Regions from separate parts of the Vibrio aphrogenes genome, predicted to be linked through region 2. Evidence: predicted binding sites of a transcription regulator. Region 2 holds the regulator's gene; the other holds the start of a gene.
The links. The regulator MetJ, encoded in region 2, represses methionine synthesis genes. The targets are predictions, from matches to a motif close to TTAGACNTNTANANGTCTAA.
Positions count from the first base shown of each region.

Region 1: a site for MetJ is predicted at 4,243-4,262, ahead of metK (methionine adenosyltransferase). Genes of this name have one in related genera too.

Region 1 covers NZ_AP018689.1:1,936,043-1,942,604, forward strand. Annotated here, with positions in the region: gene epd (erythrose-4-phosphate dehydrogenase) at 1-95, opposite strand, end outside; gene VCA1004_RS08820 (oligopeptide:H+ symporter) at 249-1,709, opposite strand; gene tkt (transketolase) at 1,909-3,903, opposite strand; gene metK (methionine adenosyltransferase) at 4,440-5,591, shown strand; gene VCA1004_RS08835 (DUF2189 domain-containing protein) at 5,863-6,562, shown strand, end outside.
Region 2 covers NZ_AP018689.1:201,563-208,124, forward strand. Annotated here, with positions in the region: gene priA (primosomal protein N') at 1-1,188, opposite strand, end outside; gene rpmE (50S ribosomal protein L31) at 1,457-1,675, shown strand; gene VCA1004_RS00970 (malic enzyme-like NAD(P)-binding protein) at 1,835-3,094, shown strand; gene metJ (met regulon transcriptional regulator MetJ) at 3,251-3,568, opposite strand; gene VCA1004_RS00980 (O-succinylhomoserine (thiol)-lyase) at 3,884-5,050, shown strand; gene VCA1004_RS00985 (bifunctional aspartate kinase/homoserine dehydrogenase II) at 5,051-6,562, shown strand, end outside.

The DNA of each region.
Region 1 (6,562 bases), 760 kb from region 2:
ACCACTTGAATCGATTGGTTTTTACCACTTTCATACAAGGCACGTAATACACTGCGGCCAATTCGACCAAATCCATTAATAGCTAGCCTTAACATAAATCCTTCTTAATCATTGTGAACACTCGCTCGAAGTCTATCAAAGCTCTTTAGACGGCGCACTCACATCTTTTTAAACGTGCAACCATACAAAAAGAGCCCTGCATAAAACAGAGCTCGATATTGGCGTAAAATAATTAACTTAATGGACGCTTACATATCTGGTTCGTGACGATGTTTAAAGGCGGCAAAGACCCCTAAAATTAACACCACCATCGTGACATAGAATATGGATTGGAATACCTGGTGATATTGTGTTGCTGCCGAAATTAGATCCATAGCACTATTCGTTGTTCCTGAATCTAATGACGCCATTGACGCGATATTCGCCGCCAAGTAGTTTGCCAAAGAGCCACTGGCTAACATATAGATGGCCGCAAGCGTCCCGGTGGAACCTTGTGGATTTAAGCGAGTAATCGCAGACAATGCCACCGGATCAATAAATAGCTCAGCCGTCCCAATGAAAAACAAGCCGATTAGCAACCATAAGAACGTTGTATGCCCTGTCGCCATCGCCAATTTTGCCGACAACATGATTAGCGCGAAACCTGCGGTCAACAATAATAATCCCATATTCAATTTGGTTAATGTTTTCACCGAGATACTTTTAGAGGCTAAAGCTTTCCATAACCAAGTGACCGCTAAACCACCAATAATCACTGCCACAGGGTTAATCGATTGGAAGAATGCCGTTGGGATCTCATAGCCACCGATCGTGGTATCCATATTTCTATCAATAAACAAACTGATAGAGCTACCACCTTGTTGGTCGAAGGCCCAAAAAACCGTACCAAACACCATAAAATACATGATTGAGTTGAGTTTCTTTTTATCTTCAGCCGAGCAGGTTTTATACAAAGATAATATTTTCGTCAGTGATATTAAAGAAATAGCAGCAAGAATGTAGCCAGCCCACAGCTCTTGTAAGGCAAACATCAGCCCAACCATAGACATCACTAAACCCAATACTAGCCATTGCCAATGTGATAAGCCAGCGCTCTTGGTCAGTAATGCTTGTGTCTTAATGCCTTCTACTTGAGCAAAATTACGTTTGCCTGATAAGAAAATACATAACCCAATGAACATGCCGATCCCAGCCAGCCCAAAGCCTACATGCCAACCCCATTGGCTTGCCGCATAACCACATAGAATTGGTGAAAGTGCAGAGCCTATATTGCCGCCAATATAAGAGAGAGAAAAGCCACTTTCACGAGCACTTTCATTCTTTTTATAAAGCTCGCCAAGTAAGCAACTGGAATTTGTTTTAAAGAAACCGTAACCACAAATGATTAAGGCTAATGCCGCATATAAGGTAATGTGAGTATCACTGGTAATGCTCATTACACCATGGCCAATAATCATCAAAATACTACCAACGATAACAGAGCAATAATTACCTAGGTATTTATCAGCAATATAGCCACCAATAATTGGCGTGACATAAACTAAAGAAGTGTAAGCACCATACAAGGCATACGCTTGAGTATCCGACATTAACAGCTTATCAGTCAGATATAAAATCAATAGCGCTCTCATGCCATAGTAACTAAAAAACTCCCACATCTGAACAGCAACAAGGTGCACAAGCCCTTTAGGCTGAGAAGATAACTGCATAATATCCCTCATAAAAAACAACATTTAAGAAAGAAAAATATACACAAGCAAAACCAAAAGACAAACTATTTATTCAAGCAAAACGAATAAATAAACATTAAATTGATAAAAAACAAACTATGACTTTAAATTAAAATAAAAAAAAGCTGAGCACCTAAATGCTCAGCTTCAATCATTTTCCTGTATGACTAAGGGCGAATTAAGCCATCAATTCTCTTGATACAGAAAGCACATTGTCAACCGTAAAGCCAAATAGCTTGAAGAGTTCACCTGCTGGCGCTGATTCACCAAATGTTGTCATACCGATCACGCGACCATCTAGGCCAACGTACTTGTACCAGTAATCCGCAATACCCGCTTCAATTGCAACACGAGCTGTTACGTCTGATGGCAATACAGATTCACGGTAAGCCGCATCTTGTTTATCAAATGCATCGGTAGATGGCATAGAAACGACACGTACTTGTTTACCTTCCGCCGAAAGTTGCGCAGCTGCTTCAACGGCCAATTCAACTTCAGAACCAGTGGCAATCAAGATTAACTCAGGTTTACCGGCACAATCTTTCAGGATGTAAGCACCTTTCGCGATATTCGCTAGTTGCTCAGCCGTACGTTCTTGTTGTGCTAGGTTTTGACGAGAGAAGATTAACGCTGAAGGCGCATCTTTACGCTCAATCGCCAGTTTCCAAGCTACAGCAGATTCAACTTGGTCACATGGACGCCATGTGCTCATGTTTGGCGTCATACGTAGAGAGGCCATTTGCTCAACCGGTTGGTGAGTTGGACCATCTTCGCCTAGGCCGATTGAATCATGGGTGTAAACTTGGATATTTTGCACTTTCATCAATGCAGCCATACGCATTGCGTTACGCGCGTATTCCATGAACATTAGGAAAGTTGCGCCGTAAGGAATGAAACCGCCGTGTAGTGCGATACCATTGATGATAGCCGTCATACCAAATTCACGTACGCCGTAGTGGACGTAGTTGCCTGAAGCATCTTCAGCAGTCAAAGATTTAGAACCAGACCACATGGTTAAGTTCGATGGCGCTAAGTCTGCAGAACCGCCCATAAACTCAGGTAGGATTTGGCCAAATGCTTCTAGGGCATTTTGTGACGCTTTACGAGATGCGATGTTGGCTGGATTAGCTTGAAGATCAGCAATAATAGCGCTCGCTTTTTCTTCCCACTCTTTAGGTAAATCACCCGCCATACGACGTTTGAATTCAGCAGCAAGCTCTGGGTAAGCAGCTTCATAAGCGGCTAATTTTTCGTTCCAAGCGGCTTCTTTCGCTGCGCCTGCTTCTTTAGCATCCCACTGTGCATAAATGTCAGCCGGGATTTCAAATGGTCCGTGTTCCCAACCAAGTTGTGCTTTAGTTGCAACAATTTCATCAGCACCTAGTGGCGCACCGTGACAATCGTGAGTACCAGCTTTGTTTGGAGAACCAAACCCGATCACCGTCTTAGTACAAATCAACGTTGGACGAGGATCTGCTTTTGCAGCTTCGATCGCCGCTTCAATAGCGTCAGCGTCGTGACCGTCAACCGCAGGAATAACATGCCAGCCGTAAGCTTCAAAACGCTTAGGCGTATCATCAGCAAACCAACCTTCTACATGACCATCGATAGAAATACCGTTGTCATCCCAGAACGCGACTAATTTACCTAGGCCTAACACACCCGCTAAAGAAGCTGCTTCGTGTGAAATACCTTCCATTAAACAACCATCACCCAAGAAAACGTAGGTGAAGTGATCAACGATATCATGACCTTCGCGGTTAAATTGTGCCGCGAGTGCTTTTTCAGCTAATGCCATACCAACCGCATTGGTGATACCTTGGCCTAAAGGACCCGTCGTCGTTTCAACGCCAGGTGCGTAACCGTATTCAGGGTGGCCTGGAGTTTTAGAGTGCAGTTGGCGGAAGTTTTTCAGTTCAGAAAGAGGAAGGTTGTAACCAGAAAGGTGAAGTAAAGAGTAAATCAACATTGAGCCGTGGCCATTGGATAGCACGAAACGGTCTCTATCAAACCACTCTGGGTTTTGTGGGTTATGATTTAAATGACCACGCCAAAGCACTTCAGCGATATCGGCCATGCCCATTGGGGCACCTGGGTGACCGGAATTAGCTTGTTGAACACCATCCATGCTCAGTGCACGGATTGCATTTGCTAGATCTTTACGAGACGTCATGTCTGCTCCTGGATTTGCATAAGCGATTTATTAAGGTTGGAAAAGCAAGCTTAGAGAGTGAGCCCGCCTTAATGCTGCTCGGTATTGTCGCAAAGCCCCCGCATGACTGCAAATATTAACGGAGTCAAAAATGCCTTTTTTTCGCTCTTTTCCGGGCTTTTTTATCAAGGTCACATAAATTGTCAGCCACACCAACATTTATGAGAGCGCAATCGAATGCCTAAGCGCAAGCTCTACCTGCTAATTGGAGTCCTCAGCGTCAGTTTATGCTCTTCTTGGTTATCATTTGTTCCTCTTTATTTGCAAAAAAGTCTTGTAATTCGACTAATCAAAACTAAAATAGACGTCTAGATGTAGAAACACCTACAAACAGAGTGTTTTAATACTTAACTATTTTTAATAAGACGCGTTAAGCCAATCCGTAGTTTCTCTCTCCACTCGATGATGAGAAATGACAGGCTAACGCGTCTTTTCTAACTCAATCACCCTCAGTAACCCTCCAGTGAACGTGGTGATTTAAAGTGGAGCATTTGCGAATGTCTAAACATTTATTTACATCAGAATCTGTATCTGAAGGTCACCCGGATAAAATTGCTGACCAAATTTCTGATGCCGTATTAGATGCAATTTTAGAGCAAGATCCTAAAGCACGTGTCGCGTGTGAAACTTACGTAAAAACCGGCATGGTAATGGTTGGCGGTGAAGTAACCACTTCTGCATGGGTTGATATCGAAGAGATCACTCGTGAAACCGTTCGTGAAATTGGTTATGTCCATTCAGATATGGGCTTTGATGCTAACTCTTGTGCAGTATTAAATACCATCGGTAAACAATCACCAGACATCAACCAAGGTGTAGATAAAGCTGACCCTAAAGATCAAGGCGCAGGCGACCAAGGTATTATGTTCGGTTACGCATGTAACGAAACCGATGTATTAATGCCAGCACCAATCACTTACTCTCACCTACTGGTACAAAAACAAGCAGAAGTACGTAAGAATGGCAAACTGGATTTCTTACGCCCTGATGCTAAATCTCAAGTTACCTTCCAATACGATCAAGGTAAAATTGTAGGTATCGATGCGGTTGTGCTTTCTACGCAACACTGTGATTCCATCTCAACGCCCGATCTACGTGAAGCGGTAATGGAAGAAATCATCAACCCAGTACTGCCTTCAGAATGGTTATCTAAAGAAACCAAGTTCTTCATTAACCCAACTGGTCGTTTTGTTATCGGTGGTCCAATGGGTGACTGTGGTTTGACTGGTCGTAAGATCATCGTCGATACCTACGGCGGCGCAGCTCGTCACGGTGGTGGTGCTTTCTCTGGTAAAGATCCATCAAAAGTAGACCGTAGTGCAGCTTATGCGGCTCGTTACGTGGCGAAAAATATCGTGGCAGCTGGTCTTGCTGACCGTTGTGAAATTCAACTTTCTTACGCTATCGGCGTGGCAGATCCAACTTCAATCATGGTGGAAACATTTGGTACTGAAAAAGTGCCTTCTGACATCATCGTAGAAGCGGTACGTCAACACTTTGACCTTCGCCCATACGGCCTACAAGAAATGTTGAATCTACTACAACCTATCTATAAGAAAACGGCTGCTTACGGTCACTTTGGACGTGAAGAATTCCCTTGGGAAGCAACCGACAAAGCCGAAGCAATCCGCGCGTTTGCTGGATTATAATATTTACGCTAACTAAACGCTGAATGATTAAGCCCTGACCCTTGCTGTCGGGGCTTTTTTTATTGTATTAACCCCTAAATAACTTCCGCTTGCCCCCACCGCCCTACAAAATATTTTTACATCATTATTTGTAATTACAGCTAACTCGACCAATAGTTATAAACAAGCCAATAGCTATAAACAAACCAGTAGTTATAAACAAAAAAGTAAAGACGGTAACCCACAGACTTTATTCTTACATTCTTTATTCTTACAGTGTTAAGGAGGATTTATGCCTCGCACAGCAAAACCAACCGATTTTAAAACCCCAGACCACGAGTATGCGCGCACCATTCCTTGTGAAAGCCTTCCTTTGACCGCACCGTTACAATGGATAAAACTCGGCCTAAGCGATATTTTCAAAGCTCCTGTGATCAGTTTCTTTTACGGGGTTTGCTTTGCCATTGCCGCCGCCGCTATCGAATGGCTCGTTTATCTACAAGGTTCCCATTTGGTGATTTTTCCAAGCTTGATAGTCTATATGCTGATTGGTCCTTTTCTCGCCCTCGGTTTATACGATGCCAGTTGGCAAATAGAAAAGCAGCATCAACCCAAACTCTTTCATTCAATGAAAGCCATTAAGCGTAATGGCGTCTCTCAATGGGGCTTTGCGATTCTGCTTTGTGTTGCCATGATATTTTGGATGCGAGTCGCTTCTTTATTGCATGCTTTATACCCTGAAATGCAAGGAGCCTCTTTAACTGCATTTTTACCTTTCTTGGTAAGTGGCTCCGTGGTTGGGTTAATTTTCTCTGCCCTGATTTTTTCTATCTCTGCATTTTCCATTCCTTTAATGATGGAAAGACGGGTAGATATGATGACCGCTGTATTTACGAGCTTTAATGCAGTGAAAAAAAATGTAGCGCCGATGGTGCTGTGGGCCGTGCTGATTGCGTTAGGGATTGCCTTTGGCTTTCTTACCGCAGGTATTG
Region 2 (6,562 bases):
TCCTTTAATATCTAAGACATGATGTTTGGCTGCACTAGCATTACCCGCGCGTTGAGTTAGGCTGAGGTAATGGTATTTGCCACTTTGAGCATTGTGTAAGCTTTCTAACGCTGGCGTTGCTGAGCCTAACACCACCGGAATGTTTTCTTTATGGCCACGCATCACCGCCACATCACGAGCATGATAACGTAAACTATCTTGTTGTTTGTAGGAGGCGTCGTGTTCTTCATCTACGATGATAATGCCGAGATCAGCAAATGGCGTAAATAAGGATGAGCGAGTTCCAATAATAATACCGGCTTGACGTTCACGGGCGGCCAACCAAGCATTAAGCCTTTCGCTGTCATTTAAGCCTGAGTGCATCACTTCAATGGGAACATGAAAGCGGCGCTTAAATCGATTGATGGTTTGTGGGGTTAACCCAATTTCAGGTACTAACACCAAGGCTTGCTTGCCAGCGGCTAAGACTGGCTTGATTAAGTTTAAGTACACTTCGGTTTTACCAGAACCGGTCACACCGTCAATCAAATAACAGCCAAATCCTGATGCTTGATTGATGGTGGCAACTGCAATGGCTTGCTCGGCATTGAGTTGGGGTTTGTGTTGCTCATTTTCGATCAGGTTAGGCCACACAGTTTTTGCCGGTTGAGTATGTTTCATTTCAATCCAGCCTTTTTGCTGCAGCGCTTTTAAAGTGGCACTGCTAATGCCTTCATCGATCATTGCTTGATGAGGTAAAGAGGAAGACTCCAGCAAACGCACCACTTTTTCTTGTTGGTGCGCACGGCCAAATCCTTGGATTAATTTGTTTTTACCTGCTTCGGTAAGGTGCCAGGTTTTTAAGCTGGTAAAGTCCGCAGTTTTGCCTTTTTTTAATAAAGCCGGTAAGGCCATCGCCAAGGTTTCTCCAAGAGGGTATTGGTAAAACTGGCTGCACCATTGCAATAATTGATACAGCGGCGCCGGCCAAATCGGATGGGTATCGAGACTGGCTTTGATGGGTTTAAGTTGCTCTCGCGGAAAGTCTGAATGATCGACTATATTAATGACAATCCCAACCAGAGTTTGCCGCCCAAAAGGGACAGAGACACGGCCGCCAATAACCGGAAAAAGGTAATTAGGGATGAGATAATCGAAGCACTTATCTAAAGGAACCGGTAAGGCAACTTGAGCAATATTGGGCTGCATAAGCGAAGAGTGGGTCCTGTTTGCCGTGATAAAACCAATGGAAGGGTATGATAAAACAGCCCATATTGATATAAAACTGAAATATTGTAGAAAAAGAGAGCAAATGAGTTGATCGAAACCAGAGTATTCTCTATTATACTGCGCCTCTAACGATGTATATATCTACATCATTTTTTAGTAACTACGTATGGTGTCTGACCGCTCTTGTAGGTAACTCTTACAAGGGGATGATTCAGATAGCGATACGGACCAATAAAAGGTTTGTCCTATGAAAACTGGTATCCACCCAGAATACAAAGCTGTTAGCGCTAACTGCTCTTGTGGTAACACTTTTGAGTTCAACACAACTCTAGACAAAGAGTCAATCCACCTAGACGTATGTGACAAATGTCACCCATTCTACACTGGTAAGCAACGTATCGTAGATACAGGCGGCCGTGTTGATCGCTTCAACAAACGTTTTGGTGCACTTAGCAGCAAAAAATAATCGATCACTAAAACACTTTAGTGTGAGACCGAATTGGAAAGGGATGCTTAGGCGTCCCTTTTTTCTTATCTAAAATGCGCGACATTAACTACCAAGTTTTAATTTGATCCATTAAGATTGACACTTATCCCTCCGTATACATTTTAGGACTACAGCATAATGTCAGATGATCAGCAGCAAGATGACTTTCGTCAAAGAGCACTTAACTACCACGCTCAACCTACCGCCGGCAAAATCGCTATTGCTTTAACAAAGCCTGCCGATACCGCAGAAGACCTCGCCCTCGCTTATAGCCCAGGGGTAGCAGAACCGGTTCGTGAAATTGCCCTGAATCCTGATAATGCTTATAAGTACACTGCGAAAGGCAATACCGTTGCAGTGATCTCAAATGGTACGGCGATTTTAGGTTTAGGTAATTTAGGCCCCTTAGCCTCTAAGCCTGTAATGGAAGGTAAAGCGCTATTGTTCAAGCGTTTTGCCAATCTTGATTCAATTGATATTCAAGTAAAACATCGCACCATTGATGAATTTATTGATACGGTTGCCAATATTGCCGACACTTTTGGCGGTATTAATCTAGAAGATATTAAAGCTCCTGATTGTTTTGAAATTGAACGTCAGTTGATTGAACGTTGTGACATACCAGTTTTCCATGATGACCAGCATGGTACCGCTATCGTAACGGCAGCAGGTATGTTAAATGCCATTGAGTTACAAGGTAAAAAACTATCAGAATGTAAAATTGTTTGCTTAGGTGCTGGGGCGGCTGCGGTCGCTTGTATGGAGCTCTTGATCAAATGCGGCGCCTTACGTGAAAAGATTTATATGCTCGATCGTAAAGGCGTGATTCATACTCGTCGTGATGACTTGAACGAATACAAACAATTATTTGCCAATAATACGGATATGCGTACCTTAGAAGATGTGATTGAAGGTGCTGATTTATTCTTAGGTGTGTCAGGTCCAAATCTATTACCAGCTGAAGCGCTTGCCTTGATGGCGGATAAGCCGGTTGTTTTTGCTTGCTCTAACCCTGATCCTGAAATCAAACCTGAAATCGCGACCAAAGTGCGTAATGACTTGATCATGGGAACAGGGCGCAGCGATTATCCAAACCAAGTGAACAATGTGATTTGTTTCCCATTCATTTTCCGTGGAGCATTGGATGTGCGTGCCAGTGAAATTAATGATGAAATGAAGCTGGCTGCAGTTGAAGCGATTCGTCAACTAGCAAAACAAGAGGTTCCGGCGGAAGTATTAAAAGCAGCTGGCGTCGATCATCTAGAATTTGGCCCAGATTACATCATTCCAAAACCAATGGACCCACGTTTGCTCTCTGAAGTTGCGGGTGCTGTGGCTCGTGCCGCGGTTGAATCTGGCGTAGCACGTATTGAGTTGCCGGAAGAGTATAAGCGATAACGGAGCTCGAATTTCGTTTCTCGTTATTCGAAAAAGCAAAAGCCAGAACGTTGATTCGTTCTGGCTTTTTATTATGAGTAACTAAAAATTTATAGTGGTGAATTAAAACGAGAAAGAATATTCGAGAAACGAGCCACGAATATGCGAGACACGTTTTTAATCATCAAAATTTTCGAATTCAATCCCCATTTCCGTCATTAAACGTTTTACTTCCGTTGGGATATCATCAGGGCGGTCTTTACGTAGATCTTCATCTGTTGGTAAAGGTTGGCCGGTATAAGCATGCAAGAAGGCTTCACATAGCAACTCACTGTTGGTTGCGTGGCGTAAGTTATTGACCTGACGGCGAGTGCGTTCATCGGTCAAAATCTTCAGTACTTTTAAGGGAATTGAAACAGTGATTTTTTTGACTTGTTCACTTTTTTTTCCATGCTCTGCATACGGGCTAATGTATTCACCATTCCAATCTGCCATCACACACCTTCGTTATTGATTATTTAAAATTTGTGGCTGTGGGTAATTTTAGGTGCATTTACCGCCAAAAGTAAAGACACTTAGATGGCTAGAAGTCTTGACGTCCTGCTTTGGCAGCGATAAAGTTAACCTCTCTTTAGACACTGTGAGCCTGTAGAGTCAAATGATCGTAGACATCTTCATCGTCAGTGATGACTTATGCCTTGATTGATATGATTATTTTAAGAAATTCCCTAGGCAAAAATAGCGCTTTAATAGTATTTAAGTATAGTGTCTATATACATTGATTGAGCACGTAACGTAAGGAATACACCAATGAGTTCAAGAAAGCCCGCGACTGTCGCTGTTCGAACCGGAATTGAATCTGATAGCCAATTTCATGCCGTCGTTCCGCCAATTTACCTTTCGACCAATTATGGCTTTCCTGCTTTTGGTGAAGTGCCTCAATATGATTATACTCGCTCTGGTAACCCCAATCGTGGTTTGCTAGAACAAGCTCTGTCTGAATTAGAACAAGGCGCTGGTGCGGTTATTACTAATTGTGGCACTTCCGCTTTGAACTTATGGGTTTCGGCCTTTATCGGCCCCGATGACTTAATCATCGCTCCCCATGATTGTTATGGTGGGACTTACCGCTTGTTTAATACTCGGGCCCAAAAAGGAGATTTTAAGGTTCAGTTTGTTGATCAATCCAATCAAGCGGAATTTGATGCGGCGCTCGCTAACAAGCCGAAGTTAATCTTATTAGAAACCCCTTCCAATCCTTTAGTGCGAGTGGTGGATATCGCACAAGCTTGCGCAAAAGCCAAGCAAGTGGGCGCATTAGTGGCCGTAGATAACACCTTCTTGACACCGGTGTACCAAAAACCGTTAACCTTAGGGGCAGACTTTGTGGTGCATTCGACCACCAAGTACATTAATGGTCATTCCGATGTGATTGGTGGCGTCATCATTGCAAAAGAAGCCGAGCATGCTGAAACATTAGCCTGGTGGGGAAATTGCATTGGGGCAACGGGCACACCGTTTGATAGTTATATGACGCTTCGTGGCCTGAGAACCTTGCCAGCCCGGATGCGTGTTCATGAAGAAAGCGCCCAAACTTTACTGGCTTATCTTCAACAACAGCCTTTAGTAGGGACGATTTACCATCCGAGTTTACCGCAGCATCCTGGGCATGATATCGCCAAAGCTCAGCAAAGTGGTTTCGGCTCCATGCTCAGTTTTGAAATCAATGGCAGCATGGAACAACTCAAGACCTTCGTGGGTCAGTTACAACTATTTTCTCTAGCGGAGTCGTTAGGTGGAGTAGAAAGCTTAATGTGTCACCCTGCATCAATGACTCATCGAGCTATGTCAGATGAAGCACAAGCAGAAGCGGGGATTTCGCCGCTATTATTGCGTGTTTCTGTTGGATTAGAGGACAGTCAGGATTTAATCGCTGATTTAGAGCAAGCTTTCAAAAAAGCACAAGAGGTAGCGTAAATGACATCTGCTCGTCAGTTACACAAATTTGGTGGTAGTAGTTTGGCCAACCCAGAGTGCTACAAACGAGTCGCCAACATTTTAAAAGAATATTCATCTCCAGCCGATATTATCGTCGTCTCTGCGGCAGGCAGTACTACTAACCGTTTGATCGATTGGATCAGTGCGTTAGAAAAAGATGGTCGTATTGCACATGAAGTTTTACAGCAATTACGCCAGTTTCAAATTGGCTTGGTGGAAGAACTATTACCAGAAGAAAAAGCTCAGCCTTTGTTGGACTTATTGGTCGCAGAATTTACCGCATTAAGTGATATTCATGGTCCGATCAATGACGTTATGCGTGCGAGTATTTTAGGTCATGGTGAAGTCTGGTCATCTCGTTTATTAGCGGCGTTATTATGCCATTTAGATATGGAAGCGGCACAACTGGATTCTCGTGATTTTTTACGTGCAGAGCGAGGCGCACAGCCTGAAGTCGACCGCGGCCGTTCTTTACCATTATTAAAAGAAATTTTGGCGCAACATGGTAGTAAGCGTCGCCTAGTGATTACGGGTTTTATGGCGCGTAATGAAGTGGGCGAAACGGTCTTACTTGGGCGTAATGGTTCCGATTATTCGGCCACTGTGATTGGTGCACTAGCGGAAGCAAAACGCGTCACTATTTGGAGTGATGTGGCCGGAGTGTACAGCGCCGATCCACGTAAAGTCAGTGATGCTTGCTTATTGCCATTATTACGCTTAGATGAAGCCAGTGAATTGGCACGATTAGCCGCCCCAGTGTTGCATAGCCGTACATTGCAGCCGGTTGCACAAAGTGCCATGGATTTAAGCTTACGTTGTAGTTATCAACCTGAGTCTGGCTCGACACGCATCGAGCGCGTATTAGCTTCTGGGCGTGGTGCGAAAATCATTACTTCACTTGATGAAGTCTTACTCGTCCAAGTTAATTTTGGTTCAGGACATGATTTTGAGCGCCTAGAATCTGAATTATTGCGCACCTTAACTCGAGCTCAATTGCAGCCCTTGGCAACCTTATCTCAGCCAGACCAAGGCAGTGTGTCGTTGGCCTATACGGCAGAAATTGCCGCAGGAGCGTTAAGTTATCTGCAAGACACAGCCGTTGGCGCTGAAATCAAATTGCTGGAAGGCTACTCCATGGTCGCGGCAGTTGGCGCAGGCGTTTCTAATAATCCTAATCATTGTTATGGATTTTATCAGCAGCTTAAAAATGCCCCAGTTGAATTTATGTGCGAATCTGAATCCGGCTTAAGCTTGGTAGCGATTTTACGCAAAACCGATGTCGCTAAGCTGGTGGTCGGCATTCATAGCCAATTATTCCAAGCACAAAAACGTATCGCCATTGCTTTGTGTGGTAAAGGTAATATCGGCTCTAGTTGGTTGGAACTCTTTGCCGAGCAAAAATCAGAACTGGAAAAGCGTCGCGGCATGAGTTTTGATTTAGTGGCGGTGGTCGATAGTCAAACTTATTGGCTGGATTTAAAAGGCATCGAT